4 regions of the Pseudomonas sp. FW305-7 genome follow, and region 4 is predicted to be linked to each of the others. Evidence: predicted binding sites of a transcription regulator. Region 4 holds the regulator's gene; each other region holds the start of a gene.

Region 1 (7,300 bases), on a different contig from region 4:
GAAGGCCAGCGCGTGCTTGAAGTTCTTGAACAGGAAGACCTTCTCCAGCTGCATGATGCTGTCGCGTACTTCGATGTTCCAGTCAGGGATCTGCTTGATCAGGATCGGCAGTTCTTCGTCGCTGACTTGTGGCGCATCGGCGCGGCAGGCTTCGCAGTGGGCTTGGTTCAAAGTGGACATGGTTGGATTCCTGAGATCGGGTGTCTTTTTTATAAGAGCTGTTACGGACGTCAATGCCGTCACGCTAAACCAAAGCCGCGACGACTGACAGACTCACTTGTCACTAAAAGCGACGGTTCACGCCGCTTTCGGTTTCGGCGGAAATTTTGGCGCGTGCAGACCCAGCTGCATGCCTTGCTTGACCATGGCCATGATGTCTTCATGAGCCACGTCGAACAGGCGCTTGAGATTCGGCAGGACAAAGTACAGCGGTTGCAGAATGTCGATGCGATATGGCGTGCGCATGGCTTCCAGCGGATCGAAGGCCTGATGCTCGGGCTCGTCCGACAGGCAATAAACAGTTTCCTTGGGTGAAGACAGGATGCCGCCGCCGTAGATGCGTTTGCCTTGCGGGGTGTCGACCAGACCGAATTCGATGGTCATCCAGTACAGCCGCGCCAGATACACGCGTTCTTCCTTGGTCGCTTGCAGACCAAGTTTGCCGTAGGTGTGCGTGAATTCGGCGAACCACGGGTTGGTCAGCAGCGGGCAGTGACCAAAGATCTCGTGGAAAATATCCGGTTCTTGCAGGTAGTCCAGTTCTTCACGGGTGCGAATAAACGTGGCCACCGGAAATTGTTTGCTGGCGAGCAATTCAAAAAAAGTCTGGAACGGAATCAGCGCCGGGACACGGGCGACCTGCCAACCGGTGGTCTCGCCGAGCACCTTGTTGATCTCGCCGAGCTGCGGAATGCGGTCGTGGGGCAGACCGAGTTTTTCGATACCGTCCAGGTATTCCTGGCACGCACGACCCTCGATCACTTTCAGTTGACGGGTGATCAGCGTGTTCCACACCGCATGTTCTTCGGCGGGGTAGTCGATAAAACCTTGCGCATCGGGCTCGCGGGCCACGTATTGCGTCTGCTTCATACTGCTCTCCTGCTAGGGGAATTCGTTCTTGTTATGTCCAGCGATGGATTCAGAATTACCTGAGAGCGTGTTGATGTGCAGCAGGTTGAATGGCCTGTGCGTAGGAAATTTCTCTTTAATTCGTAAAGTTATCGTTACGGTTTGGCGGATATCTCGCGTTTGCGGTGATTCTCGGGTTTGAAAAGGTCAATGGCTGTCACATAATCTTGACAACTATCTGCGCCCCTCGACAGAAAAGTCCGGCGCCGTTCCCTTGTAGGAGTGAGCCTGCTCGCGATAGCGGTGTATCAGTCAGCATCAATATCAACTGACGCACCGCTATCGCGAGCAGGCTCACTCCTACAGGTATTACTGTCTTCACGGGTCATTTATATGCGCATCAAAGTCCACTGCCAGAACCGCATCGGCATCCTGCGCGACATCCTCAATCTGCTGGTGGCGTACGGGATCAACGTCGCGCGCGGCGAGGTCGGCGGTGAGCATGGCAACGCGATCTATCTGCATTGCCCGAATTTGATCAACATCCAGTTCCAGGCGCTACGGCCGAAGTTCGAAGCGATTGCCGGGGTGTTCGGCGTCAAGCGGGTAGGGCTGATGCCAAGCGAGCGTCGGCACATGGAATTGAATGCGCTGCTCGGTGCGCTGGAATTCCCGGTGTTGTCGATCGACATGGGCGGCTCGATCGTTGCCGCCAACCGTGCGGCGGCGCAATTGCTCGGCGTGCGGGTCGATGAAGTGCCGGGGATTCCGCTGTCGCGCTATGCCGAGGATTTCGATTTGCCGGAGTTGGTGCGCGCCAATAAATCCCGAATCAACGGCATGCGGGTCAAGGTCAAGGGCGACATCTTTCTCGCTGACATCGCGCCGTTGCAATCCGAACACGACGACAGCGAAGCCATGGCCGGTGCAGTGCTGACCTTGCACCGCGCCGACCGCGTCGGTGAGCGCATCTATAACGTGCGCAAGCAGGAGTTGCGTGGCTTCGACAGCATCTTCCAGAGCTCGAAAGTCATGGCGGCGGTGGTGCGCGAAGCGCGGCGCATGGCGCCGCTGGATGCGCCGTTATTGATAGAAGGCGAAACCGGCACCGGCAAGGAGTTGTTGGCGCGTGCCTGTCACCTCGCCAGCCCGCGTGGGCAGTCGCCGTTGATGGCGCTCAACTGCGCAGGGCTGCCGGAGTCGATGGCCGAGACCGAATTGTTCGGCTACGGCCCGGGTGCCTTCGAAGGTGCACGGGCGGAAGGCAAGCTCGGGCTACTGGAACTGACGGCGGGCGGCACGTTGTTTCTCGATGGCGTCGGTGAAATGAGTCCGCGCTTGCAGGTGAAATTGCTGCGCTTTCTGCAGGACGGTTGCTTCCGTCGTGTGGGCAGTGATGAAGAGGTTTATCTGGACGTGCGGGTGATCTGCGCAACCCAGGTCGACTTGTCCGAGCTGTGCGCGCGTGGCGAGTTTCGCCAGGATCTGTATCACCGCTTGAATGTGCTTTCGCTGCATATTCCCCCGCTACGCGAATGCCTCGACGGTTTGACGCCATTGGTCGAGCACTTTCTGGATCAGGCCAGCCGGCAGATCGGTTGTTCGCTGCCGAAACTCGCGCCGGCGGCGATGGATCGACTCAGCCATTACCACTGGCCGGGCAATGTGCGGCAGTTGGAGAACGTGCTGTTTCAGGCGGTTTCGTTGTGTGATGGCGGCACGGTAAAGGCTGAGCATATCCGCCTGCCGGATTACGGCGTGCGTCAGCCGCTTGGCGATTTTTCGCTGGAGGGTGGGCTGGACGATATTGTCGGGCGGTTTGAGAAAGCGGTGCTGGAGCGACTGTATTCAGAGCATCCGAGCAGTCGGCAACTGGGTAAGCGGCTGGGGGTTTCGCACACCACCATCGCCAACAAACTCCGCGAATATGAAGTGGGCAAAGATCCTGAAAGCTAAGTGGCCCCCTGTGGCGAGGGGATTTATCCCCGATGGGCTGCGAAGCAGCCCCAAAGCCGTTTAACTTGATGTATCAACTGAACCGCATTCATCGGTATCGGGGCGGCTTCGCCACCCATCGGGGATAAATCCCCTCGCCACAGGGTTATTCGCCCAGCCCGAGATCGGGATTGCCGCCTAGCGGCATGACACCGCCGGTTTTTCGTCTTCGATACATTTCCCCGATCCCCGCAAAATCCCCCAAGTCCTTTGTTTACCGGGCCGCGAGCCGCCAGAAAAAAGTTGGTCTGCAAATTGCTTATGGCTCAGCAGTACAGCGGTGGGCGGCAAACGTCCGGCATGCAGAGGAAAGAGTGTGGACAAGTACCTTTATGTGGCAATGACCGGCGCCAGCCAGAACGCGCTGGCGCAGAAGGCTCATGCCAACAACCTGGCGAACATCTCCACCAACGGTTTTCAGCGCGACCTGGAGCAGGCGCGTTCGATGCCGGTGTTCGGTGACAGCTTTCCGGCGCGCGCGTTTGCCATGAGCGAACGGCCCGCCACTGATTTCACTCCCGGCTCGCTGGTACAGACCGGGCGTGACCTCGACGTCGCGGTGACCGGCAACGGCTTCATCGCCGTGCAGAACCCCAACGGCGGCGAAAGCTACGTGCGCACCGGCAGCCTCAATATCGACGCCCTCGGCGTGTTGCGTGCCGGCAACGGCATGCCGGTGATGGGCAATGGCGGTCCGATCGCCGTGCCGCCCGAGCAGCAGGTCGAAGTCGGTGAAGACGGCACCATCAGTATTCGTGCGATGGGCGAAGGCCCGCGCGTCATGGCGGAAGTCGACCGGATCAAACTGGTCAACCCGGACATCAAGAACATGAACAAGGGCCTCGACGGCTCGATCTACACCAAGGACGGCCAGCCTGCGCCTGCCGATGCCAACGTCAAACTGGTGTCGGGTTTCCTGGAATCGAGCAACGTCAATGCCGTGGAAGAGATGACCTCGGTGCTGGCTCTGGCCAAGCAGTTCGAGTTGCACGTCAAGATGATGAACACCGCCAAAGACGACGACCAGGCCATGGCTCGGGTCTTGCAGATCAGCTAATTATCAGAACGTCGCGCCGTAAAACAGGCGCACGAGGAGAATCGAATGCTTCCGGCTCTATGGGTTGCCAAAACTGGTCTGTCCGCTCAGGACACCAACCTGACCACCATTTCCAACAACCTGGCGAACGTCTCGACCACGGGTTTCAAACGTGACCGCGCCGAGTTCCAGGACTTGCTGTATCAGATCAAACGTCAGCCAGGCGCCCAGTCGACCCAGGACAGCGAACTGCCGTCGGGTCTGCAAGTGGGTACCGGTGTGCGCATTGTCGGCACGCAGAAAAACTTCACCGCCGGCAGCCTGCAAACCACCGAGCAGCCGCTGGACATGGCCATCGACGGTCGCGGTTTCTTCCAGATCCTGCAGCCGGACGGCACCACGTCCTACACCCGTGACGGTACTTTCCACCTCGACTCCAACGGCCAGATCGTCAACGCCAGCGGTTTCGCTCTGGAACCGGCCATCGTCATTCCGAACGATGCCCAGACCTTCACCGTGGGTCGCGACGGCACCGTGTCGATCTCCGTTGCCGGCAACCCTGCCGCTCAGGTGATCGGCAACCTGCAAACCGCCGACTTCATCAACCCGGCCGGTCTGCAAGCCGTGGGTAACAACCTGTTCCTCGAAACCGCTGCTTCCGGTGCGCCGCAAGTCGGTACTCCGGGCCTGAACGGTTTCGGCACCACGCTGCAGAACACCCTGGAAACCTCCAACGTCAGCACCGTTGAAGAGATGGTCAACATGATCACCACTCAGCGCGCTTACGAGATGAACTCCAAGGTGATTTCCACCGCCGACCAGATGCTCTCGTTCGTAACGCAGAATCTGTAATCAAGTCTATGAGGCGGCCATGAGGTCGCCTGCAACACCGTGAGGTAGGGTCATGAATCGCTTCGTATCTGTTCTGGCATTGAGTGGAGTCGTCTCGCTCGCGGGCTGCGTCGCTCCGACGCCCAAGCCCAATGACCCTTACTACGCCCCGGTGTTGCCGCGCACGCCGCTGCCGGCTGCGGCCAATAACGGCTCGATCTATCAGGCCGGGTTCGAACAGAACCTGTACAGCGACCGCAAGGCGTTCCGGGTCGGTGACATCATCACCATCACCCTGAACGAGAAGACCCAGGCGAGCAAAAACGCTAACTCGCAAGTGGCCAAGAACAGCAAGACCGGCATCGGCCTGACCTCGTTGTTCGGCGGCAGCGCCACCACCAACAATCCGTTGGGTGGCAATGACTTGAGCCTGGACGTCGGCTACAGCGGCGACCGTGCGACCAAGGGTGACAGCAAGGCCGCGCAGGGCAACACCCTGACCGGTTCGATCACTGTGACCGTGGCTGACGTATTGCCCAACGGCATCATCGCCGTGCGCGGCGAGAAGTGGATGACCCTCAACACCGGTGATGAGCTGGTGCGCATTGCCGGTCTGGTGCGCGCGGATGACATCGCCACCGACAATACCGTGTCGTCGACCCGTGTCGCCGATGCACGCATCACCTACTCGGGCACCGGTTCGTTCGCCGATGCGAGTCAGCCAGGCTGGTTCGACCGTTTCTTCCTCAGCCCGCTGTTCCCTTTCTAGGTGGCTACGTTGAATTTCAAGAGCCTCATGCTGGCCGCCGTTATGTTGTCGGCGGCCTTCAATGCACAAGCCGAGCGGCTGAAAGATATCGCCAGCATTTCCGGCGTGCGCTCCAACCAGTTGATCGGATACGGCCTGGTGGTCGGGCTTAACGGCACCGGTGACCAGACGACGCAAACTCCGTTCACCCTGCAGACCTTCAACAACATGCTTTCGCAGTTCGGCATCAAAGTGCCGCCGGGCTCGGGCAACGTGCAGTTGAAAAACGTCGCGGCGGTGTCGGTGAGTGCCGATCTGCCGGCGTTCGCCAAACCGGGTCAGCAAGTCGATATCACGGTTTCCTCGATCGGTAACTCCAAGAGCCTGCGCGGCGGCACCCTGTTGCTGACCCCGCTGAAGGGTATCGACGGCAACGTCTACGCCATCGCTCAGGGCAACCTGGTGGTCGGCGGTTTCGATGCCGAGGGTCGTGACGGTTCGAAGATCACCGTTAACGTGCCGTCGGCCGGTCGTATCCCTGGCGGTGCCTCGGTGGAGCGTTCGGTGCCGAGCGGTTTCAACCAGGGCAACAGCCTGACGCTGAACCTCAACCGTTCCGACTTCACCACGGCCAAGCGCATCGTCGACAAGATCAACGACATGCTCGGCCCTGGCGTCGCGCAAGCCATCGACGGCGGATCGATCCGTGTGACTGCGCCGCTCGATCCGAGCCAGCGCGTCGACTATCTGTCGATCCTGGAAAACCTCGAAGTCGATCCGGGGCAGGCGGTGGCGAAAGTCATCATCAACTCGCGGACCGGCACCATTGTCATCGGCCAGAACGTGAAAGTGTCGCCGGCCGCCGTGACTCACGGCAGCCTGACCGTGACCATCACCGAAGACCCGATCGTCAGCCAGCCTGGCCCTCTGTCCAATGGTCAGACTGCGGTCGTGCCGCGCTCGCGGGTGAATGCCGAGCAGGAAGCCAAGCCGATGTTCAAGTTCGGCCCTGGCACCACACTCGACGAGATCGTCCGTGCGGTGAACCAGGTCGGCGCAGCACCGGGTGACCTGATGGCGATTCTTGAAGCATTGAAGCAGGCCGGCGCGTTGCAAGCCGACCTGATTGTGATCTGAGGCCGACCATCATGGATATGCGCAAGAGCGGTCTGGTCAGCAGCAGCGATTCGGGTTCTTACTCTGACCTCAATCGTCTGAACCAGCTCAAGGTTGGCGACAAGGACAGCGATGCGAACATGCGCAAGGTGGCGCAGGAGTTCGAATCGCTGTTCCTCGGCGAGATGCTCAAGTCGATGCGTTCGGCCACCGAAGCGCTGGGCCAGGACAATCCGCTGAACACGCCGGCGGCCAAGCAGTATCAGGAAATGTACGACCAGCAACTGGCCGTTTCCATGTCTCGCGAGGGCGGTGGTATCGGTCTGGCTGACGTGCTGATGCGGCAGATGTCGAAGAACAAACCGATGGCGCCGGGCGAGGCAGCCGCAGCCTCCACCGCCAAACAGGAAGAAGCCAAGGCCAAGGCGCTGGCCGTGGCCACGCCGGTTGCCGCAGGCACCGTCGCCACCAACGGCCCGTTGTCGCGCCTCAATGGCGAGCGCCCG
Region 2 (7,300 bases), on a different contig from region 4:
GCCGACCGTTGGCCCCCGGCAGCTGCGCTAGGATCTGGTCGATCTCCTCGGTGCAGGCGCGCAAGGAGCGCGGCACATCGGCGCGCAACAGCAGCAGCTCCGCCACATGTCGGGCGCCGGGCGCATCGCGATAAATCTCGGTGTAGGCCTCGAATGACGACAAGGCCCGCAGCAAGGCACTCCACTGGTAATAAGCATGAGCGGTGCCGTCGCTGACCGCTTCGGCCTGATCGCCCGCCATCTCGTAACGGGCATCGAGCAACCGCAGCGTGTTGTCCGCACGTTCGATAAAGGTGCCGAGGCGAATGAAGCGAAACGCATCGTTGCGCATGATCGTGCCGTAAGAGGCACCACGGAACAGGTGTGAGCGTTCCTTGATCCATTCACAGAAACGACTCATGCCATAGCGGCTCAGCCCCTGTTCGGCGATGCCGCGAATCTCCAGCCACGTGGCGTTGATGTTTTCCCACATATCTGCGGTGATCCGGCCACGCACCGCGTGAGCACTGGCCCGCGCCGCGCCGAGGCAACTGTAGATGCTCGCCGGATTGGCCGCATCCAGAGCGAAGAAATGCAGCAGACGTTCGGCATGCAGATCGCCGTGGCGCTCCAGGTAATCGTCGAGGGTGCCGGTGATCAACAACGGCATGGCCAATTCGTGCAGACCATCGCCGCGACCGTCCTGCGGCATCAGCGACAGCGAATAACTGACGTCGAGCATCCGTGCGAGGTTTTCCGCCCGCTCCAGGTAACGCGACATCCAATACAGATCCGAGGCAGTTCTACTTAACATGGCAAGCTTCCTTCAATCCTCGACCACCCAGGTGTCCTTGGTTCCGCCACCCTGGGAGGAATTCACCACCAGGGAGCCTTCACGCAGGGCGACACGGGTCAAACCGCCGGGCACCACCCGGGTTTCGCGACCCGACAACACGAACGGGCGCAAGTCGATGTGGCGCGGCGCAATGCCGTTTTCGACAAAGGTCGGACAGGTCGACAGCGACAGCGTCGGTTGCGCGATGTAGGCATGCGGCTTGGCTTTGATCCGCTCGCGGAACGCATCGATTTCCGCCGTCGTTGCCGCCGGCCCGACAAGCATCCCGTAACCGCCGGAGCCCTGGGTTTCCTTGACCACCAGATCTGGAAGATTGGCCAGCACATGGGAAAGTTCAGACGGGTTGCGGCATTGCCAGGTCGGCACGTTCTTCAGGATCGGCTCTTCGTCGAGGTAGAAGCGGATCATGTCGGTGACAAACGGATACACCGACTTATCGTCCGCCACGCCGGTACCGATAGCGTTAGCCAACACCACATTGCCGGAGCGGTAGGACGATAGCAGCCCCGGTACGCCTAGCATCGAGTCGGGGTTGAAGGCCAGCGGATCGAGAAACGCATCGTCGAGACGGCGATAGATGACGTCCACCGCTTTCGGGCCGTCAGTGGTGCGCATGAACACTTTGTCGTCACGCACGAACAGATCGGCGCCCTCCACCAGTTCCACACCCATTTCCCGCGCCAGAAATGCGTGTTCGAAGAACGCGCTGTTGAAACGTCCCGGCGTCAGTACCACCACGCTCGGATCGTCGATAGGGCTGGAGCTTTTCAGTGTGTCGAGCAACAGGTTCGGGTAATGGTCGATGGGCGCGATGCGCTGGGCGGCAAACAGCTCAGGGAACAGGCGCATCATCATCTTGCGGTCTTCGAGCATGTAGCTGACGCCGCTAGGCGTGCGCAGATTGTCTTCGAGCACGTAGTAGGTGCCGTCGCCGTCGCGCACCAGATCAACGCCGGAAATATGCGAGTAGATATCGCGGTGCAGGTCCAGGCCTTGCATCGCCAACTGGTATTGCTCGTTGGCCAGGACCTGTTCGGCGGGAATGATCCCGGCCTTGATGATGCGTTGCTCGTGATAAAGGTCGGCGAGAAACATGTTCAGCGCCTTGACCCGCTGGATGCAGCCGCGTTCGACGATCCGCCACTCGCTGGCGGGAATGCTCCGCGGAATGGTGTCGAAAGGAATCAGGCGCTCGGTGCCCTGCTCATCGCCGTAGAGCGTGAACGTGATGCCGGCGCGATGGAACAGCAAATCGGCCTCGCGCCGCCGTTGAGCCAGCAGCTCGTCAGGCGTGTCGGCCAGCCATCGGGCGAACTCCCGGTAATGCGGGCGAACCTGGCCGCCGGCATCGTACATCTCATCAAAATAGGTGCGGATCATGCCGTACTCCTTGTCACCCGGACCTACAGGCCTTCGCAAGGCCCGTGCCATCGGCATAAACGCTTTGATTTCAATCGGTTGGATATTCACGCCGCAGGCGCCGCACCATTCCTGTGCGGCAAATGCCCCAACCTGATTGCCCCCGCTTCATTGCGACGCACTGCATCGCCTATCACCAGCATAGTCAGAGTTGATTTCACTGCTCGGCGACGGCTGCGGATAATCCGCGCATTCGCTGCAAAACTTCATCGGCCACCGCGCCGGGAAGTGCTCGGCTCAACTGCTCTGGACTGCCGTCGCAGCCCGCCCCACTGTAACCCTGACCGGTTTCCTCTCCTTATCGGTCTTCCCTTTTAGCCACCCTCTCCGGTGGCTTTTTTTTGCCTCGGATTCTTGTTTCAGGGTTTTGCCGCAGCGGTTTTCGAACGCCGGAAACGACAACGGCCAACCCAAAGGTCAGCCGTTGCTTAATAGTTACTGCAAGAGATCAGTTCAGACGGTAGCGATTGCGCACCTCCTGCTTGACGCCCCAACCCTCGATGATGCCGCCCAGCGGTTCGACCACGGCAGAAAACCCCTGCTCGAAATCGCCGATATCGTCATATGTCGCGTACATCACTTTGCTCAACTCCAGAGACCACGCGCCGTCGTCGCGCACGCTGATCTGGGCATTGATGGATTCACCGCGAAACTTGCCTGCCGCCCTGCGCGCCCGCTCCTCGTCCGGGAAAATGGCGTAGAACTCGATGGGATGGAATCGGGAAAAATCGAAACCGCCTTCTTTCATGCGGCGCAGAACATTGCTGCTGATGTCTTCTTGATAGGCTGTGCTCATGAATCGTCCCCCTCGGATAGATGGATAGACTTTCCGTATTCCCGCCCCGGGCCTTTGGCCAAAGTACTACGGCAACGTGGTTGCGCGCGGGAAACAAGCATGTAGCTGACAAGACCAGACCTTAGCGATCCGTTCGCTGATCTCGCTTGCAGAGTAGCCCCAAGATAGAGCCGCTGCCAAGGCCTGGTGCTTCAAGTGACAGGAAGAATTTCAGATTGGAGTGATGCTGCGGATTTCGATGCTGTTCTGGGTTTTCAGGTTTTTCACGCCGGCATCGGCGGTGCGCCCTTCCAGATCGTTCAGATCCAGTTCGGCGGCCACAGGCAGGAGCCGCTCCTTGATCAGTCGCGCGGCCTCATCGTCGCTCGGGCACTCGGCTCGCTCGAAGACCTCATCGACAATTTCACCGTGATCATCCACGAAAGTGACTTTCCACTTTTGCATCGGTGCCTCCTCGATCAAACCCGCAAATGGGCTTACACCTAAATCGACTGGTACGCCGAAAGTTGGTTCAAAAGGATTACAGCGGGCAAAGATGAAAAAAACATCATCCTGGAGATGCGCCGCGAATTTTGCACACAACCATTGTGGCGAGGGGATTTATCCCCGATGGGATGCGAAGCGTCCCCCAAAACCAGCCAACGCGGTGATCAGGCAGACCGCGCTTGCTGGATTTACGACTGCTGCGCAGCCGGTCGGGGATAAATCCCCTCACCACAGGGGATCCTTACACAAATGAAAAATGGTGTGATCAGTCGTTGCTTGGTTTGTTGATCGCTTGCAGCACGTACTGCGGCAACGCGAACGCACCGATATGGATTTCCGGGTTGTAGTAGCGAGTGACGATGCCGCTGCCAATGAAGCGCTGTTGCAGGACTTCACGGCTCAGTTTGCGGTAGGCCGGATTGGTCGAACCCCAGGCAAACGTCATCGAACCACCAATGTAGGTCGGTACGGCGGCCTGGTAGAAGTGCCAGTCCGGGAACAGGCTGCGCAGACGACCGGCCGTGGTTTTGACTTCGTCGATCTGCATGAACGGCGTGCCGTTCTGCGTCACGAGGATGCCGCCTTCGTTCAGGCAACGGTGGCAGGCCTGGTAGAAGTTTTCCGAGAACAGCACCTCACCCGGGCCGATCGGGTCGGTGGAGTCGGAGATGATCACGTCGAATTTTTCCGTGGTGGTGGCGACGAAACGCATGCCGTCGTCGATTACCAGGTTCAGACGCGGGTCGTCGTAGGCGCCCTTGGAGTGGTTCGGCAGGAATTCCTTGCACATGTCGACCACAGTGCCGTCAATCTCGACCATGGTGATGTGTTCAACGCCCGCGTGCTTGGTCACTTCGCGCAACATGCCGCCGTCGCCGCCACCGATGATCAGCACGCGCTTGGCGGTGCCGTGAGCGAGGATCGGTACGTGGGTGAGCATTTCGTGGTAGATGAATTCGTCGGCTTCAGTGGTCTGGATCACGCCGTCCAGCGCCATCACACGGCCCATGCGCGGGTTCTGGAAAATCACCAGGTGCTGGTGTTCGGTGCGCACTTCGTGCAGCAGTTTTTCCATGCGAAAACGCTGGCCGTAGCCTTCGTAGAGGGTTTCCAGGTACTCGCTGGTCTTGGTGACGGTCATGGTCAAGTGCTCCGATGAATGCGCGGGCGTCGATCGTGACGACGATTGCCCGGGAAAGGCGCGCATTCTACGTTGCCGAAGATGACAGGTCGAACCTCACTTCATCGGCATACCACATAACCTTGTGCGAACTGGCTTGCCAGCGATGCAGTAGCCCCGGTCTCTCAGTGACACCGCGGTGATGCTATCGCTGACAAGCCAGCTCCCACAGGTTTTGTGGTCAGTCTCGAAATCGCGATCAGATTCGGACGTTGCCCCGCGGTCCGGCAATCGCCCAGATGATCAGACCCAGCACTGGCAGGAGGATGATCAGCAGCACCCAGACGATTTTCATCCCGGTGGTCGCGCCGCTTTTCAGCACATTGATGATGGCCCAGATGTCGAGGGCGAGGATGATCAGGCCGATCAAACCGTTGAACGTGGAACCCATGGTGTCGCTCCAGAATAGTGGCATGCACTTTTAGGATAGACGGTCGCGCGCAGGGTTCCCTTTTATTGCGCTCAGACGTGAACGGCAATTTTCAAAGCTTCCAGCGATGGCGCAGCGGCGATGCCGACTTCGGCGCAGAGTTCCAGCACCCGGGGCACGTCGTTGCCATAGACCAGCACCACTTGCAGTTCATCGTCGAGCAACTGACTGAAGTTCATCAGCGTGTAGCCGCCGTTTTCCTTGTTCAGGCTGCTCATCTGCACCTGGATACGGTTGAGCGCCGTCAGGGCTTCGGTCTTGGCCAGTTGTTTGGGCTTGAGGTTGAAGTCGACGGTCGGGCCGAACGAGGCGACGATCTGCGCGAACAGGTCGACGTAGGTGTCAGCCTGGAACAGCACGGTTTCCGGCAGGCTACCTACCACTACCCACTCGCCCAACGGGATCGGGAAGGTGTCGTCGTAGTTGATATCCGGGTTGGCTGTCAGAAAAGCGTCGGCATCGGCGTAAGCTTGTGCGGCTTCGTCGGCCACGTTCAGGATCTCGTCCTCGCCCATGCAGCCGGAGCTGATTTTGCTGATGAGTTCAACGAGTGCGGCTTTCATGAGGGCGGATCCTGTGGCGAAGGTGAATTTCGAGGGCGCGAAGGATAGCGCATTCTTCAGCACACCCGACACCTGTGGCGAGGGAGCTTGCTCCCGCTGGGGCGCGAAGCGGCCGCAAAAAAGCTTGCCAGCGCTGCGCACTGGAGCGGGAGCAAGCTCCCTCACCATAGGGGATCACAATCTCAGGCGAGGAGTTTTTCCAGTTGCGCAGTAGTGTCGACTGCGCCCATGGTCCGTGCCGCATCCAATGCCGTCACGCCATTGGCGTCCTTGGCTTTTGGGTCTGCACCCTTGCTGATCAGGTAATCAACGATTGCCACTCGGTTGAACATCGCCGCCATCATCAGCGCGGTTCGACCATCAAATGACGAACCTTCGATTTCGGCACCCGCCTCGACCAGCGCCTTGACCACTGCCAGGTCGCCCTTGAACGCCGCACCGGCGATCGGGCTCTGGCCGTTGCCGTTGCGCATTTCCGGATCGGCCTTGTGTTTAAGCAGCACCTGGACCGCATCCACATGGCCGTAATAGCTGGCCAACATCAGCAACGTGTCGCCCTTGCTGTTCTTCAAGTTCACTGGCAAACCGGCCGTGACCAGGCGATCAAGCATCTCAGCATCACCGTCACGCGCCTTGTTGAAAACCTGCTCGGTGAATTCGGCAGCTTCTTCAGGGGTCATCTGGCGGCTTTGGTCGGACATGGGGCAACTCCACTTTCGGTCAATCGGAAAGCCGACAGTTTCCCGAGCGAAACTAAAGCTGTCACCCCCTTTTTCTCAAGAACGCCTATAGCCAGAATCAATAACGATGTTTGCCTTGATCGATTTCCGCCAACACTTCATGGGTTACCCGCACGTAGGTGTGGGTGCCGGGCAGCCATGCGTAGATCGGATCATCGCCTGTCTGGCCGGGGTCGAAGCCTTCGTTTTTCAGGCGCGTTTTCTGGTATTTGAAGGTGCCGGTGGTTTCCATTTTCACTTTCACCCGCAGGAACAACGGCACGGCATACGCCGGCATACGTTCACGAATAAACGTCAGCAACTCGGCAAAATCCAGCGTCGCGAGAGACTCCGCCGGTGTGATCGCCGCCATCCCCGCCCGACCATTGGTATTGCGAATTTCTACTCCATAGGCCACCGCCTCGGAGATGTGCGGGTGTTGCAACAAGAGATTTTCGACTTCAGTGGTCGAGACGTTTTCACCCTTCCAGCGGTAGGTGTCACCGAGTCGATCAACAAATTGCGCGTGGCCGAAACCGATGTTGCGCAGCAGATCGCCGGTGTTGAAAAAACGATCGCCCTTGGTAAACACGTCGTGCAACACGACTTTGGCGGTTTTCTGCGGATCGGTGTAGCCATCCAGTGGCGCTTTTTCATCGATTCGCGCCAGCAACAGGCCCTGCTCACCCTTGCCGACCTTGCGCATGAAACCGTCGTCGCTGCGCAGCGGCTCTCCACTGTCATGGTCGTAGGCCACCAACTCCCAGGCCATCAATGAGAAACCGATGGTGTTGTCGAAATTGAGGATGTTGGTGAAACCGATGTTGCCATCGCTCGCCGCGTACAGCTCACAAATGTGGTCAACGGCGAAG
Region 3 (7,300 bases), on a different contig from region 4:
CAGGTACTTCGGAACCAGAATCGCGTGCCATACTCCAAGGCACTCCGATTCAGACAGATGAAGCCGCACATGCCCAAAGGATTGATTCGCGCGATTGGCGCCCTGTTGACTGCTCTGGCCCTCTACAGCCTGCTGGGGTTTCTGATTTTGCCGGGCATCGCCCTGCGCATCGCCAACCAGCAACTGGCCAATTACGCCACGGTGCCTGCGCATTTGCAGCGCATCGAACTCAATCCGTTCAGCCTTGAAGTCACCTTGTGGGGCCTGGTCATCGGCGAGCCGGGCAAGGAGCAGATCGGTTTCGAACGCCTGTACGCCAACCTGCAACTCGACAGCCTGTGGACAAAAGCGCTGCACCTGTCCGATATCGAGCTGGAAAAATCCAAGACCGAAATTCTCTTTGCCAAAAACGGCCAGCTCAACCTGCTGGGTCTGTTCAAGCTGCCGGCCAGCGAACCGACCCCGGCCGCCCCTGACGCCAAACCGTTCCCGCTGCGTATCGACCGCATCAAACTGGCTGGCGGCGCTCTGCACTTTCAGGATGAGCGGCCCAGCGAACCGATCGAATTCCTTTACGACAAACTCGACTTCGAACTGAAAAACCTCAGCACCCTGCCCGAAGACAGCGCCGACATGACGTTGGTCGCCGCTGGCCCGGCCGGCGGGCAGATCGACTGGAAAGGCAACTTCAGCCTGATCCCTATATCTTCCGAAGGCACCCTGAAAATCACCGACGGGCAGATGAAGTCCTTCTGGCCTTATGTGCGCGACGCCGTGCCGCTGGTGCTGGAGAACGGCGTGGTCAGCCTCAGTACCGAGTACAAACTCAATCTGTCGAAAGAAACCGAACTGCTGCTGAACAATGTCGCGGTGAGCATCGCGCCGTTTGCGATCAAGGCACCGGACGGGCGCCCACTGGCGAAGCTCGAACGCCTCGATATCAGTGAAACCACGGTCGATCTGGCCAAACAGCAAGTGGTGGTCGGCAAGATTCGCAGCCACAAACTGGAAACCTGGGCCGCTCTGGAAGCCGATGGTCAACTGGACTGGCAGAAACTCTTCGCCAGCCAACCGTCGAAACCCGCCGCCAAAGCCGCCGCCGAGCCGGCAAGCACACCGGCCGCCGCCGACTCGCCGAAAGCTGAACCGACCGCGCCGAGCAAGCCGTGGCAAGTGCTGCTTAAAGATGTGCAACTGCGCGACTACACCGTGCATGTGGCCGACCGCTCGGCCAATCCACCGGTAGCGCTGGATGTCGGCCCGCTGAACGCCGACCTGCAGGATTTCGACAGCCTCAACGGCTCGCCTTTCAAGGTCAAGCTCGACACCGGACTGGGCAAGCAAGGCAAGGTCATGGCCGACGGCGTGGTCAATCTCGCCCCCGTCACCGCCCAGCTCAACGTAAAAACCCAGGACATCGACCTGCGTGTCGCGCAGTCCTACATCAATCCGTTCATTCGCCTGGAACTGCGCAGCGGCATGCTCGGCAGTGATCTCAAGGTCAATCTCAAGAGCACCAATCCACTGGCGCTCAGCGTGACCGGCCGCGCTCAGGTCGATCAACTGCATACTCTCGACACCCTGAAGACCCGCGACTTCCTCAAGTGGCAGCAAGTGGTCGTGGAAGGCCTGAATTATCAGCACGGTGACAGCCTGTCGATCGACAAGGTCAACCTGTTCCAGCCGTATGTGCGCTTCATGATCAACGATGATCGCACCACCAATATCGACGACCTGCTGATTCCGCAACCAGCTGACAGCGGCACAAAAACCGCCACGGCCAAACCGGCCAGCAAAGACAGACCGCTAGGCATCCACATCGGCGGCATTGCCATCAACGATGGTTCGGCCAACTTCGCCGACTTCAGCCTGACGCCGAACTTCGCCACCGCCGTGCAGCAACTCAACGGCCAGATTGGCACCATCGACAGTCGACAGGTGAAACCCGCCACTGTCGATATCAAGGGCAAGGTTGATCGCTATGCGCCAGTGACCATCAAGGGCGCGGTCAATCCATTCGACCCGATGGCCAGCCTCGATATCACCACCAGTTTCAAACGGGTCGAGTTGACCACGCTGACGCCCTACTCCGGCAAATTCGCCGGGTACCGTATCCGCAAGGGCCGGCTCAACCTCGACCTGCATTACCTGATCACCAAGGGCCAGTTGAAAGCCGAGAACAAAGTGGTGGTCGAGCAACTGCAACTCGGTGAAAAGGTCGACAGCCCGGATGCCGTGAGCCTGCCGCTGAAACTGGCGATTGCCTTGCTCAAGGACGTCGATGGCAAGATCTCCATCGAACTGCCGGTAACCGGCGACCTGAACAACCCGCAATTCAGCGTGATGCCGATTGTCTGGCAAACCCTGCGCAACCTGATCGTCAAAGCCGCGGCGGCGCCGTTCAAGCTGATTGGCGGGCTGGTCAGCGGTGGCGGTTCCGAAGACCTCGGCACCGTATCGTTCGCACCGGGTTCCAGCGAATTGAACAAGGATGCCGAAGCCGCACTGGTGAAACTGTCGCAAGCCCTCAAGGAACGTCCGGCCCTGCGCCTGGAAATCGAAGGCACTGCCGCAAAAAGCAGCGACGGCCCATTGCTCGCCGAACAGCGTCTGGAACGTGAATACCAGTACAACTACTACAAGATGCTCCAGCGTCGCGGCGACAAGGTTCCCGCCCAGGCCTCCTTGCTGCAGGTACCGGACAGCGAAAAGGGTCCACTGCTGGAAGGCATCTACCGCACGCGTCTGAAAACCCAGCCACCGGCCGAATGGAAGGACTTGGGCAAGGAAGAACGCACGGCGAAAATGCGCGCAGGTGTGATCCAGTTCTGGAGTTCGAGCGATGTGTTGCTGCGGCAGTTGGGCCAGGACCGCGCCAGCAGCATCAAGGATTATCTGGTAGACAAGGGCCAACTGGCTGACGATCGCGTGTACTTCATCGACGCCAATCTTGGCGAAGCCGAAAGCGATGGTCGGGTGGTGACGCAAATGCACCTGGATGCCGAATGATGAAGGGTAAGTGGCTCGCCGCGATGGCGCTGACGCTCGTTGCCGGGCAGGCTTCAGCGTCCGATACCCTGCGCTGCGGCAGTCAATTGGTCAGCCTTGGCGACCGCGCCAGCGAGGTATTGCAGAAGTGCGGTGAACCGGTCAGCCGCGATGCACTGGGCTACAAGAGAAGCGCCAATCGTCGAGAAGAGTTTCAGGTCGAGGAATGGACCTACGGCCCGAACAACGGCATGTATCAATACCTGCGTTTTGAGGGCAACCGCCTGCGCGAGATCACCAGCAAGCGCGGTAACTGACCCGACACCCAAACCCATGTGGGAGCGAGCCTGCTCGCGAATGCGTTGCGTCAGTCGACATCTTCGTCGGCTTACAGAGCGCTTTCGCGAGCAGGCTCGCTCCCACATTGTTTTTGCGTGCCAAATAAAACAGGCCCCGACACAAGTGCCGGGGCCTGTAATGGTCACATCCGTGTGACCGTTCGCATGAACTCTAAAGTTGCGGCAGACGTATTGCTCGGCCCGTCTGTCGCGCCTTCTCCCGGTCCAGGCGAGAAGTCATGCCTTACTCGGCTTTCAGGCCGTCAGCGGAGACCGCTTTGACGCCTTTGATTTTCTTGGTGATCGCTACAGCGGTGGCTTTCTGAGCGTCAGTTACAGCAACAGTCGACGACAGGGAAACGACGCCTTTGTTGGTTTCTACTTTGATGTCGGTGCCTGGGATGCCTTTTTCGGTGACCAGATCGCTTTTCACTTTGGTAGTGATCCAGGTATCGGAAGTAGCTTCTTTAGCCTTGGTGACTTCGCCGGCGGCCAGGGTCATAGGAGCCTGGGTAGCCTGGGTGGATTGTGCAAATGCACCGGAAGCCATGGTCAGGGTCAGCGCGGTAGCAGCAGCGGCAGTGATAGCGAACTTCTTCATACGAGTAACTCCTGTTTTTCTGGAAAGTCTGCTGGATGTCTTGTCAGCAGGGTTACTGGAGATATTGCGAACGCTGTGCCAACTTTTCAAAACATATAAAATCGTTATAAATCAATATCTTACAAATAACGCAAATTTCCGGATTCATGCAAATTGCATGACATGTGCAAAATTCACATGCAAGTTGCGGTTTTTTGGAAAGTTCCTAAAGCGCTGAAATTATTGAAGCTTTTGTGAAGTGCTACGCAATGAAAAATGCCCCGCAAAGCGGGGCATTTGACGACACTAACCCGAATGATCAGGTACCACTGCCAGGGCAACCTTTAGGCGCGTAGTCGGCGTTTACCGTCGATGCACAGCTCCAGACGCCGGCCGTGTTACCCGTCGCACCGCCAGAGCGGGTCAGCGTGATGGTTTTGCCCAACACGGGAGCGGGCGCATTGGCCAATGTGCAAACGATGGTGCCTGCCCCCGAAGACGCAGTACCCGAAGCAGTCACCGTACCGCAGTTGGTTGTCACATAGGTTGCACTACCGGTTACCAGCGTCAGCGTCGGGTCGGTCCCTTGATTGATGGTGTCCTCGAACGGCACTTTCAGCGCGCTGATTTCCGCCAGCCCCGCCGTCACCTTCGACCGTGCCTGGTACTTGGTGTACTGCGGCAAGGCGATGGTCGCCAGAATCCCGATGATCGCCACCACGATCAGCAGTTCGATCAGAGTGAAACCTTGTTGTTTTTTCATAGACACGCTCCATGCATGAGTCGAAATCTCATGATCTGAGATGAACTGAGCATAGCCCATGCCAAACCGGTCAACGCCCGGAAGACTGAGCGCGTCCTCGGGACGCCGCCATTTCCTACAACCTGCAACCGCACTATCTGACACTTTTTGTCACCTGCACCGAGGGTGTTTGGCGCTGTCACTTGACTAGGCTATAAGTCATGAACTGCAAGCGTGCGGAATCCCCATGAATGACATCGCTCTGAGCGGTCTGGCCAAGCAATTGGTGCAGGCCGAACTGCTTACGGAAAAAAGCGCCCAGCAAGCCTGGCAACAGGCCCAGCGCAATCGTCTGTCGCTGGTCAGTTATCTGGTGCAGAACAAACTGGTGAAGAGCTGGCAGGTGGCCGAGATCGCTTCGGAGCACTTCGGCATGGCTTTCATGGACCTTAATTGCCTGGACAAGGAAACCCAGCCCAAAGGCCTGGTCAGTGAAAAACTGGTGCGCCAGCACCACGCCCTGCCCTTGTGGCGACGCGGCAACAAACTGTTCGTGGGCATTTCCGACCCGAGCAATCATCAGGCGATCAATGACATCCAGTTCAGCACCGGGCTGAGCACCGAAGCCATTCTGGTGGAGGACGACAAGCTCACCGATGCCATCGAAAAGTTCTTCGACACCCACGCCAGCGGCCTCGAAGACATGGCCGACGTCGACCTCGATGGCGTTGATGTCGAGTCCATCGACGACAGCAAACAGGACGCCATCGGCGGACTCGACGCCGACGACGCGCCGGTGGTGCGCTTCGTTCACAAAATGCTGCTGGATGCGATCAAAAGCGGCTCCTCCGACCTGCACTTCGAGCCCTACGAAAAGAACTACCGGGTGCGCGTACGCACCGACGGCATTCTGCGCGAAGTGGCCAAGCCGCCGATTCAACTGGCCGGGAGAATCGCCGCACGGTTGAAAGTCATGGCCAGCCTCGACATCTCGGAACGGCGCAAACCCCAGGACGGGCGGATCAAGATGCGCCTGTCGAAGAGCAAGTCGATCGACTTCCGGGTCAACACCCTGCCGACCCTGTGGGGCGAAAAAGTGGTAATCCGGATCCTCGACCCGTCCAGTGCGCAGATCGGCATTGATGCGCTCGGCTACGAGCCGGCGCAGAAAGACCTGTACATGGCCGCACTCAAACAGCCACAAGGCATGATTCTGGTCACCGGCCCCACCGGCTCAGGCAAGACCGTGTCGCTGTACACCGGGCTTAACATTCTCAATACCGTCGACATCAACATCTCCACCGCCGAAGACCCTGTGGAGATAAATATGGAAGGCATCAACCAGGTCAACGTCAATCCCAAACAGGGGCTGGATTTCGCTCAGGCCCTGCGTTCATTTCTGCGTCAGGACCCGGACGTCATCATGGTCGGTGAGATCCGTGACATCGAAACCGCCGAGATCGCCATCAAGGCCGCGCAAACCGGCCACCTTGTGCTTTCGACCCTGCACACCAACAGCGCAGCCGAAACCCTGACCCGCCTGCACAACATGGGCATCCCCGGCTTCAATATCGCCACCTCGGTCAGCCTGATCATCGCCCAGCGACTGGCGCGCAAGCTGTGCAGCCATTGCAAGAAAGCCATCGAGATTCCCCGCGAAACCCTGATCAAGGAAGGTTTCCCCGAGGAACGCATCGGCAGTTTCACGATCTACGAACCGGTCGGTTGCGATCACTGCAACGGCGGCTACAAGGGGCGCGTGGGGATTTATGAAGTGGTGAAGAACACACCCGAACTGCAGCGACTGATCATGGCCGAAGGCAACTCGCTGGAAATCGATATCCAGATGCGTCGCGACGGTTTCGATGACCTGCGCACTTCCGGCCTGCACAAGGCGATGCAAGGCATCACCAGCCTGGAAGAAATCAACCGGGTCACCAAGGACTGAACATGGCGGTCAAGGCAGCGAAAATCAGTGTTTATGCCTGGGAAGGCACGGACAAGAAAGGCAGCAAAATGACTGGTGAGCTGAGTGGGCTCAACCCGGCGCTGATCAAGGCGCAGTTGCGCAAACAGGGGATCAACCCGGGCAAGGTGCGCAAGAAATCCGCCTCGATACTGAGCTTTGGTAAACGCATCAAGGCGCAGGACATCGCCCTGTTCACGCGGCAGATGGCGACCATGATGAAGGCTGGCGTACCGTTGTTGCAGTCATTCGACATCATCGGCGAAGGTTTCGAAAACCCGGCGATGCGCAAAGTGGTCGACGAGGTGAAACAGGAAGTCGCCGCTGGCAACAGTTTCGCCAACGCGTTGCGCAAGAAGCCGCAGTATTTCGACGAGTTGTACTGCAACCTGGTGGATGCCGGCGAACAGTCCGGTGCCCTCGATACGTTGCTCGAGCGGGTCGCGACCTATAAGGAAAAAAGCGAAGCGCTCAAGGCCAAGATCAAGAAAGCCATGACCTACCCTACCGCTGTGGTGCTGGTCGCGGCGGTGGTGACCGGGATTCTGCTGGTGAAAGTGGTGCCACAGTTCCAGTCGGTGTTTTCCGGCTTCGGTGCCGAGTTGCCGGCGTTCACCCTGATGGTCATCAGCCTCTCGGAATTCATGCAGCAATGGTGGTGGGCGATTCTCGGTGTACTGGCGGCG
Region 4 (7,300 bases):
AACTGTCGGTGGCCGACAACATCATGGCCATCCTCGAGACCCGTCAGGAGCTCGACAAGGCCGGCCGTCGCAAAGAGCTGGAAAGCCTGCTGCAGGAATTCCACATCAGCCACATCCGCGACAACCTCGGCATGAGCCTGTCGGGTGGTGAACGCCGCCGGGTGGAAATCGCCCGTGCTCTGGCGACTGCGCCAAAATTCATCCTGCTCGACGAACCGTTCGCCGGTGTCGACCCGATTTCGGTCGGCGACATCAAGCAGATCATCCACCATCTCAAGGCCAAGGGCATCGGTGTACTGATCACCGACCACAACGTGCGTGAGACGCTGGACATCTGCGAAACCGCCTACATCGTCAACGACGGTCAACTGATCGCCGAAGGTGACTCCGCGACCATCCTGGCCAACGATCTGGTCAAGGAAGTGTATCTGGGCCACGAATTCCGCCTGTAAGCGCAAAGTGCCCGGTGAGCCGCCCGGGTGCTGTATCGATTCAAGCAGGATTTAATACGCTTTAATTGTTACAGCGCTCTAGGCAAACACTTCAGTTTCAGGCATATAATTTGCTTAAGTTTGGCGCTCCGGCGCCCTGTAGTGGATGGCGCATAGCGCCGGCGAATAAGGTGTTAAGCCCCTGCCATGAAACCATCGCTAGTCTTGAGAATGGGCCAGCAGCTGACGATGACACCGCAGCTGCAACAGGCCATCCGCCTGCTCCAATTGTCGACCCTGGATCTGCAACAGGAAATCCAGGAGGCCCTGGAATCCAATCCGATGCTCGAACGCCAGGAAGAAGGCGACGACTTCGACAACTCCGATCCCCTGGCCGACAACGCCGAACAGAAGCCCAACACCGAGATCCAGGAACCCTCCTATCAGGAAACCGCCCCAACGGTGGATAACCTTGAGGACGGCGACTGGAGCGAGCGTATCCCCAACGAGCTTCCGGTCGATACGGCCTGGGAGGACGTTTACCAGACCAGTGCCAGCAGCCTGCCAACCAGCGATGACGACGAGTGGGATTTCACCACCCGCACCTCCGCTGGCGAAAGTCTGCAAAGTCACCTGCTGTGGCAATTGAACCTCGCACCGATGTCCGACACCGATCGACTGATCGCCGTGACCCTGATCGATTGCATCAACAATCAGGGCTACCTGGACGAAACCCTCGAGGAGATTCTTGAAGCGTTCGATCCGGAACTGGACATCGAACTGGACGAGATCGAAGCCGTCCTGCACCGCATCCAGCAATTCGAACCGGCAGGCATTGGCGCCCGCAACCTCAGTGAATGCCTGCTGCTGCAACTGCGTCAGCTATCGGCCAAGACCCCTTGGCTGGCTGAAGCGAAGCGCCTGGTCACCGACTACATCGACTTGCTCGGCAGCCGTGATTACAGCCAGTTGATGCGCCGCATGAAGCTCAAGGAAGACGAGCTGCGTCAGGTCATCGAACTGGTGCAGAGCCTCAACCCGCGTCCAGGCTCGCAGATCGAATCCACTGAAGCCGAGTATGTCGTCCCGGACGTCATCGTGCGCAAGGACAACGAGCGCTGGCTGGTCGAGCTGAATCAGGAGTCAGTGCCACGCCTGCGGGTAAACGCCCAGTACGCCGGTTTCGTGCGTCGCGCCGATACCAGCGCCGACAACACTTTCATGCGCAATCAGTTGCAGGAAGCTCGCTGGTTCATCAAAAGCCTGCAAAGCCGCAACGAAACCCTGATGAAAGTGGCCACCCAGATCGTCGAGCATCAGCGCGGCTTCCTGGAATACGGCGACGAAGCCATGAAGCCGCTGGTCCTGCATGACATCGCCGAAGCGGTCGGCATGCATGAATCGACGATTTCCCGGGTGACCACACAGAAATTCATGCATACCCCGCGCGGTATTTATGAACTGAAATACTTTTTCTCCAGCCACGTCAGCACCTCCGAAGGCGGTGAATGCTCGTCCACGGCGATCCGCGCGATCATCAAAAAACTGGTTGCGGCGGAAAATCAGAAAAAGCCGTTGAGTGACAGCAAGATCGCTGGTTTACTGGAGGCACAAGGCATTCAGGTGGCTCGCCGCACCGTCGCCAAGTACCGCGAGTCCTTAGGGATCGCGCCTTCGAGCGAACGCAAGCGGTTGATGTAAGCCACGTTACAGCGTTCCAGTGGCAGGCTATCCAGCCTGCCGCTTTATGCACTGGCAACGAAGGAGAAGCTGTATGCAAGTCAACATCAGTGGACACCAACTGGAAGTGACCCAACCTCTGCGTTCCTACATCGAGGAAAAACTCCAACGACTGGAACGACATTTCGACAAGATCACCAACGTGCAAGTCACGATGTGCGTCGAAAAGCTGAAGCAGAAAATCGAAGCCACCTTGCATATACCCGGCAGCGAAGTGGTCGCCAATGCGGAACATACCGATATGTACGCGGCGATCGACGCCTTGACCGACAAGCTGGATAAACAACTCAAAAAGCATAAGGAAAAGACCCAGAGCCTGCTCCAGGGCGCCACCGGTCGATAACCCCCCATTCCATGATCCGACTTGAAAGTATCCTGACCCCCGGCCGTTCCCTGGTGAACGTGCCGGGCGGCAGTAAAAAGAAAGCCCTCGAACAAATTGCCAACCTGATCGCCCGCGAAGTGCCGGATCTGGAGATGCAAGATGTCTTCGAGGCCCTGATCGCCCGTGAGAAACTCGGCTCTACCGGTTTCGGCAACGGCATCGCCATTCCTCACTGCCGCCTCAAGGGTTGCCAGTCGCCAATCAGCGCCTTGATGCACCTTGAAGCCCCTATCGATTTCGATGCCATCGACGGCGCCCCGGTTGACCTGCTGTTCGTTCTGCTGGTCCCGGAAGCGGCTACCGATGCCCATCTGGAGTTGCTGCGCCAGATCGCCAGCATGCTCGATCGCAAGGACGTGCGCGATAAGCTGCGCAGCGCTCCGAGCAACGAAGCCTTGTACCAGGTCGTACTGGACGAGCAAAACGGGCAGTAATCATGCGCTTGATCATCGTCAGTGGCCGTTCCGGCTCGGGTAAAAGTACCGCCCTGGATGTCCTTGAGGACAACGGTTACTACTGCATCGACAATCTGCCAGCTGGCCTGCTGCCAGAACTGGCCGAACGGGCGCTGATTCACACCGAACTGGCGCAGCCGCTGGTGGCCGTTTCAATCGATGCGCGTAACCTGCCGAGCCATCTGACCCGTTTTCCGGAACTGCTTGAAGATGTCCGCAGCAAGCATATCCAGTGCGATGTCTTGTATCTGGATGCTGACGAGGAGACGCTGCTCAAGCGTTTTTCCGAAACCCGCCGTCGCCATCCACTGAGCAACGCCAACCGCTCGCTGGCCGAGGCGATTCAGGATGAAACCGCCCTGCTCGGCCCTATCGCCGACCTCGCTGACCTGAAAATCAACACCACCCATCTGAACCTGTACCAGTTGCGCGACACCATCAAGCTGCGTTTGCTGAATCAGCCGGAGCCGGGCACCGCGTTCCTGGTCGAGTCATTCGGCTTCAAGCGCGGCATGCCGGTGGATGCGGACCTGGTGTTCGATGTGCGCTGCCTGCCCAATCCTTACTGGAAACCTGAGTTGCGTGCACAATCGGGTCTCGATGCGCCGGTGGCCGAGTATCTGGCAGCACAGCCCGAGGTGGAGGAAATGTTCCAGGACATCTTCACCTATCTGCACAAATGGTTGCCACGCTTCGCCGCGAGTAACCGCGCCTACGTCACCATTGCCATTGGCTGTACCGGCGGGCATCACCGCTCCGTCTACCTGACCGAACGCTTGGGTCAGGCCCTGCAGAAAACCCTGAAGAATGTCCAGGTTCGCCACCGCGACCTCACTTAAAGGATTCACACCGCGATGCCTGCTCTGGAAATCGAAATCATCAATAAACTGGGTTTGCATGCCCGAGCGTCGGCGAAGTTTGTCGGGGTTGCCGGCCAGTATCCCGATTGCACGATCCGAGTAGGCCGCACGCCGGAGACTACGGTTGATGGCAAAAGCATCATGGCGATGATGATGTTGGCGGCTGGCAAAGGCACCAAAATCTACTTGAGTACCGAAGGGCATCAGGAACAGGAAGCGCTGGATGCGCTGGTGGCGTTGATCAACAACTACTTCGACGAAGGTGGCTGATCGCCTGTGGCGAGGGAGCTTGCTCCCTCGCCACAATTCAACTCAACCCAGCGCTGTATCCATCACCATCATCAGACAAAACCCGATCAACAGGCCAAGACTGGCCAGTTTGTCGTGACCATTGCGTCGCGACTCGGGGATCACTTCGTGGGTCACCACCAGCAACATTGCCCCGGCCGCCAGCGCCAGACCTAACGGCAACAGCACCTGCGCCAGGCTCACCAGCCACGCACACAGCAGGGCAAAAACCGGCTCAACCAGACCCGACGACGCGCCGATCAAGAACGCCTTGACCCGCGACATTCCCGCCCCAGCCAGTACCAGCGCAATCACCAGACCTTCCGGCACATCCTGCAAGGCAATCCCCATGGCCAGACTATCGGCATCCGGCATGCCGCCGCCAGCGGAGACACCGACCGCCATGCCCTCCGGAATGTTATGAGCAATGATGGCGAACACGAACAGCCAGATCCGCGGCGGAATCACCGGCCGTTCGACCGTGCCCACGAGCATCTCCGGAGACGCACCAGCCAATTGCCGGTCGACCAGAAACAGCCCGAACGCACCGAGCATGATGCCGAAGCAGATCAAGCCGCTGGCGGCCCACGCTGTCAGGCCGAGGCTTTCAGCGGCGGCAATGCCCGGCACGATCAGCGAAAACGCCGTCGCTGCCAACATCACGCCAGCGCCAAAACCCAGCAATGTATCGCTGAGCGCCTGGGGCATGCGCCGAATCACCAGTACCGGGACCGCGCCGAGCGCCGTGCCGAGCGCGCAGATCGCCCCGCCTTGCAACGCCCGCGACAGCCTCGGTTCCAGATCCAGCCATTCCAGCCCGTGAGCGACCAGCAAGGTCATACCCGCCAGCAGCAAGAGCAAGCCCACCGCGTAACGAAACATACGCCCACTTCCGATCGCCAGTGTTTCAGTGCCCATAGTCAGCCTTGGATTGTTTTTATAGAAGACTTAAACCAGTGCGGCTTTGTAGCGCGCAGCCACTTCAGGCCAATTGATCACGTTGTAAAAGGCGTTGATGTATTCCGGACGACGGTTCTGGTAACGCAGGTAGTAGGCGTGCTCCCAGACATCGAGACCGAGAATTGGCGTGTTGCCGTTCATCAGTGGACTGTCCTGATTGCCGCTGCTTTCCACGATCAGTTTCTTCTGCGGGGTCACGCTGAGCCAGGCCCAACCGCTGCCGAAACGGGTCAGCGCGGCTTTGGTGAAGGCCTCTTTGAAACTGTCCAGACCACCCAGTTGTTCATCAATGGCCTTGGCCAGCGCGCCATCGGGCTTGCCGCCACCGCTTGGCACCATGACTTCCCAGAACAGCGAATGATTGGCATGACCGCCGCCCTGATTGATCACCGCCGCACGGAGTTTTTCCGGCAACTGCTGCACGCTGGAGACCAGTTTTTCCACCGGCCACTCGGCGTATTCAGTGCCTTCTACGGCGGCGTTGAGGTTGTTGATGTAAGTCTGGTGATGCTTGGTGTAGTGGATCTCCATGGTCTGCGCATCGATATGCGGTTCGAGGGCGTCGTAGGCGTAAGGCAAGGCAGGCAAAGTAAAAGCCATTTCAATGGACTCCATGGTGATGTGGGGCAGGCGCGCGACGCGCATTGCCGGTATCCGGGTGCAGCAGGCGCTGAGTGCGCGGGTATTCGCCGTGTTCGCTGATGAAGTTCAGTAATTCAACGTAGGTCTTGCTGCTCTGGCGCAGCGCCGCCTCACGCAGGGCCGGGCGTAGGCGCTCGTCCTGCATGGTCTGCAACAGCCGTTGGTGAATCGCGCAGAGATACTCGGCGCTCTCCTCGGGCTGATTCAGGCGCAGGTGCAGATCCGCCAGGTTGTGATGGGAGATGACGCAGGCCGCCACCGCTTCGTCGGCATCCGCCCAGCGCTCGAACAACACTTGCGCCAGGGCCAGGGCTTGCAGGTAAGCCTCGCGGGCGTCGATCAATTCGCCCAGCATGAAGCAGCGATTGGCCCGTTCGATCGTGCGTTTCCAGTGCTCCATGGTGAGCCTCCAAAGCGGTTGCGGGGTTTACACGCCGCCGGCAGTGAGCTTCTCGGGATTGAGTAGCTCTTCCAGTTGGCTGCGCGACAGGTCGGTATGTTCCAGGGCGACGTCAATCACCGGGCGGCCTTGTTTGTAGGCCTGCTTGGCGATTTCCGCGGCTTTCTGGTAGCCGATGATCGGGTTGAGCGCGGTGACCAGAATCGGGTTGCGCGACAGCGCTTCCTTGAGTCGCGACTCGTTGACCTTGAATGTCGCGATGGCCTTGTCACCAAGCAGACGGCTGGAGTTGGCCAGCAGTTCGATGCTGCTCAACAGGTTCTGGGCGATGATCGGCAGCATTACGTTCAACTCGAAATTGCCCGACTGACCGGCAATGGTGATCACCGAGTCGTTGCCGATCACTTGCGCAGCAACCATGGCAGTGGCTTCCGGGATCACCGGGTTGACCTTGCCCGGCATGATCGACGAGCCCGGTTGCAGGCCTTCCAATTCGATTTCACCGAGACCGGCGAGCGGGCCGGAGTTCATCCAACGCAGGTCGTTGGCGATTTTCATCAACGAAACGGCTATGGCCTTGAGCTGGCCAGAGACGGCGACGGCAGTGTCTTGTGAGCCGATCAGGGCGAACAGATCCTTGCCTTGAGTGAATTGCACGTGGGTCAATTGGCTGAGTTGACGGCTGAAACGTGCGGCGAACTCAGGATGCGCATTGATGCCGGTGCCGACGGCCGTGCCGCCCTGCGCCAGGGATTGCAGACTTGGCAGCAGGTCCTGCAAGTGGCCGATGTTGGCCTTGAGTTGCTGCGCCCAGCCGTTGAGCACCTGACTCATGCGCACCGGCATCGCGTCCATCAAGTGGGTGCGACCGGTTTTGACGTGATGATGCACCTGCTCGGCTTTGTGCTCGATGACTTGCACCAGGTGCAGCAGCGCTGGCAGCAATTGCTCGTGCAGGGCCAATGCCGCGCTGACGTGAATGGTGGTCGGGATGATGTCGTTGCTGCTTTGGCCGCAGTTGACGTGATCGTTGGCGTTGACTGGCTCGTCGAGCAGGCGACTGGCCAGGGTGGCGATCACTTCGTTGGCGTTCATGTTGGAACTGGTGCCGGAACCGGTCTGGAAGATATCCACCGGGA

Evidence for each region. Region 4 encodes sigma-54, which starts transcription at its own class of promoters, with help from an activator protein. Its sites were predicted from a motif close to ANTGGCATNNANNTTGCTNT; they were not measured.
Region 1: AC3WMT_RS22855 (flagellar basal body rod protein FlgF) is a predicted target of sigma-54. The motif match lies at 3,306-3,325, and genes of this name have one in related genera.
Region 2: AC3WMT_RS12425 (circularly permuted type 2 ATP-grasp protein) is a predicted target of sigma-54. The motif match lies at 2,248-2,267, and genes of this name have one in related genera.
Region 3: AC3WMT_RS28110 (pilin) is a predicted target of sigma-54. The motif match lies at 4,716-4,735, and genes of this name have one in related genera.

What each region holds. Positions count from the first base shown of each region.
Region 1 covers NZ_JBYSZA010000022.1:52,055-59,354, reverse strand. Annotated here, with positions in the region: gene AC3WMT_RS22870 (4a-hydroxytetrahydrobiopterin dehydratase) at 1-180, opposite strand, end outside; gene phhA (phenylalanine 4-monooxygenase) at 298-1,089, opposite strand; gene AC3WMT_RS22860 (sigma-54-dependent transcriptional regulator) at 1,462-3,024, shown strand; gene AC3WMT_RS22855 (flagellar basal body rod protein FlgF) at 3,380-4,120, shown strand; gene flgG (flagellar basal-body rod protein FlgG) at 4,166-4,951, shown strand; gene flgH (flagellar basal body L-ring protein FlgH) at 5,004-5,699, shown strand; gene AC3WMT_RS22840 (flagellar basal body P-ring protein FlgI) at 5,727-6,815, shown strand; gene flgJ (flagellar assembly peptidoglycan hydrolase FlgJ) at 6,827-7,300, shown strand, end outside.
Region 2 covers NZ_JBYSZA010000008.1:41,456-48,755, reverse strand. Annotated here, with positions in the region: gene AC3WMT_RS12430 (alpha-E domain-containing protein) at 1-793, opposite strand, end outside; gene AC3WMT_RS12425 (circularly permuted type 2 ATP-grasp protein) at 806-2,215, opposite strand; gene AC3WMT_RS12420 (ribonuclease E inhibitor RraB) at 2,703-3,050, opposite strand; gene AC3WMT_RS12415 (hypothetical protein) at 3,261-3,494, opposite strand; gene speE (polyamine aminopropyltransferase) at 3,802-4,677, opposite strand; gene AC3WMT_RS12405 (PLDc N-terminal domain-containing protein) at 4,916-5,107, opposite strand; gene AC3WMT_RS12400 (hypothetical protein) at 5,179-5,709, opposite strand; gene AC3WMT_RS12395 (ankyrin repeat domain-containing protein) at 5,892-6,410, opposite strand; gene AC3WMT_RS12390 (long-chain-acyl-CoA synthetase) at 6,508-7,300, opposite strand, start outside.
Region 3 covers NZ_JBYSZA010000037.1:38,133-45,432, forward strand. Annotated here, with positions in the region: gene AC3WMT_RS28095 (DUF748 domain-containing protein) at 58-3,009, shown strand; gene AC3WMT_RS28100 (DUF2845 domain-containing protein) at 3,009-3,305, shown strand; gene AC3WMT_RS28105 (BON domain-containing protein) at 3,571-3,927, opposite strand; gene AC3WMT_RS28110 (pilin) at 4,226-4,669, opposite strand; gene pilB (type IV-A pilus assembly ATPase PilB) at 4,896-6,596, shown strand; gene AC3WMT_RS28120 (type II secretion system F family protein) at 6,599-7,300, shown strand, end outside.
Region 4 covers NZ_JBYSZA010000003.1:156,405-163,704, forward strand. Annotated here, with positions in the region: gene lptB (LPS export ABC transporter ATP-binding protein) at 1-452, shown strand, start outside; gene AC3WMT_RS05990 (RNA polymerase factor sigma-54) at 639-2,132, shown strand; gene hpf (ribosome hibernation-promoting factor, HPF/YfiA family) at 2,206-2,514, shown strand; gene ptsN (PTS IIA-like nitrogen regulatory protein PtsN) at 2,526-2,990, shown strand; gene rapZ (RNase adapter RapZ) at 2,993-3,850, shown strand; gene AC3WMT_RS06010 (HPr family phosphocarrier protein) at 3,866-4,141, shown strand; gene AC3WMT_RS06015 (ZIP family metal transporter) at 4,184-5,077, opposite strand; gene AC3WMT_RS06020 (superoxide dismutase) at 5,108-5,719, opposite strand; gene AC3WMT_RS06025 (DUF2753 family protein) at 5,721-6,161, opposite strand; gene AC3WMT_RS06030 (class II fumarate hydratase) at 6,189-7,300, opposite strand, start outside.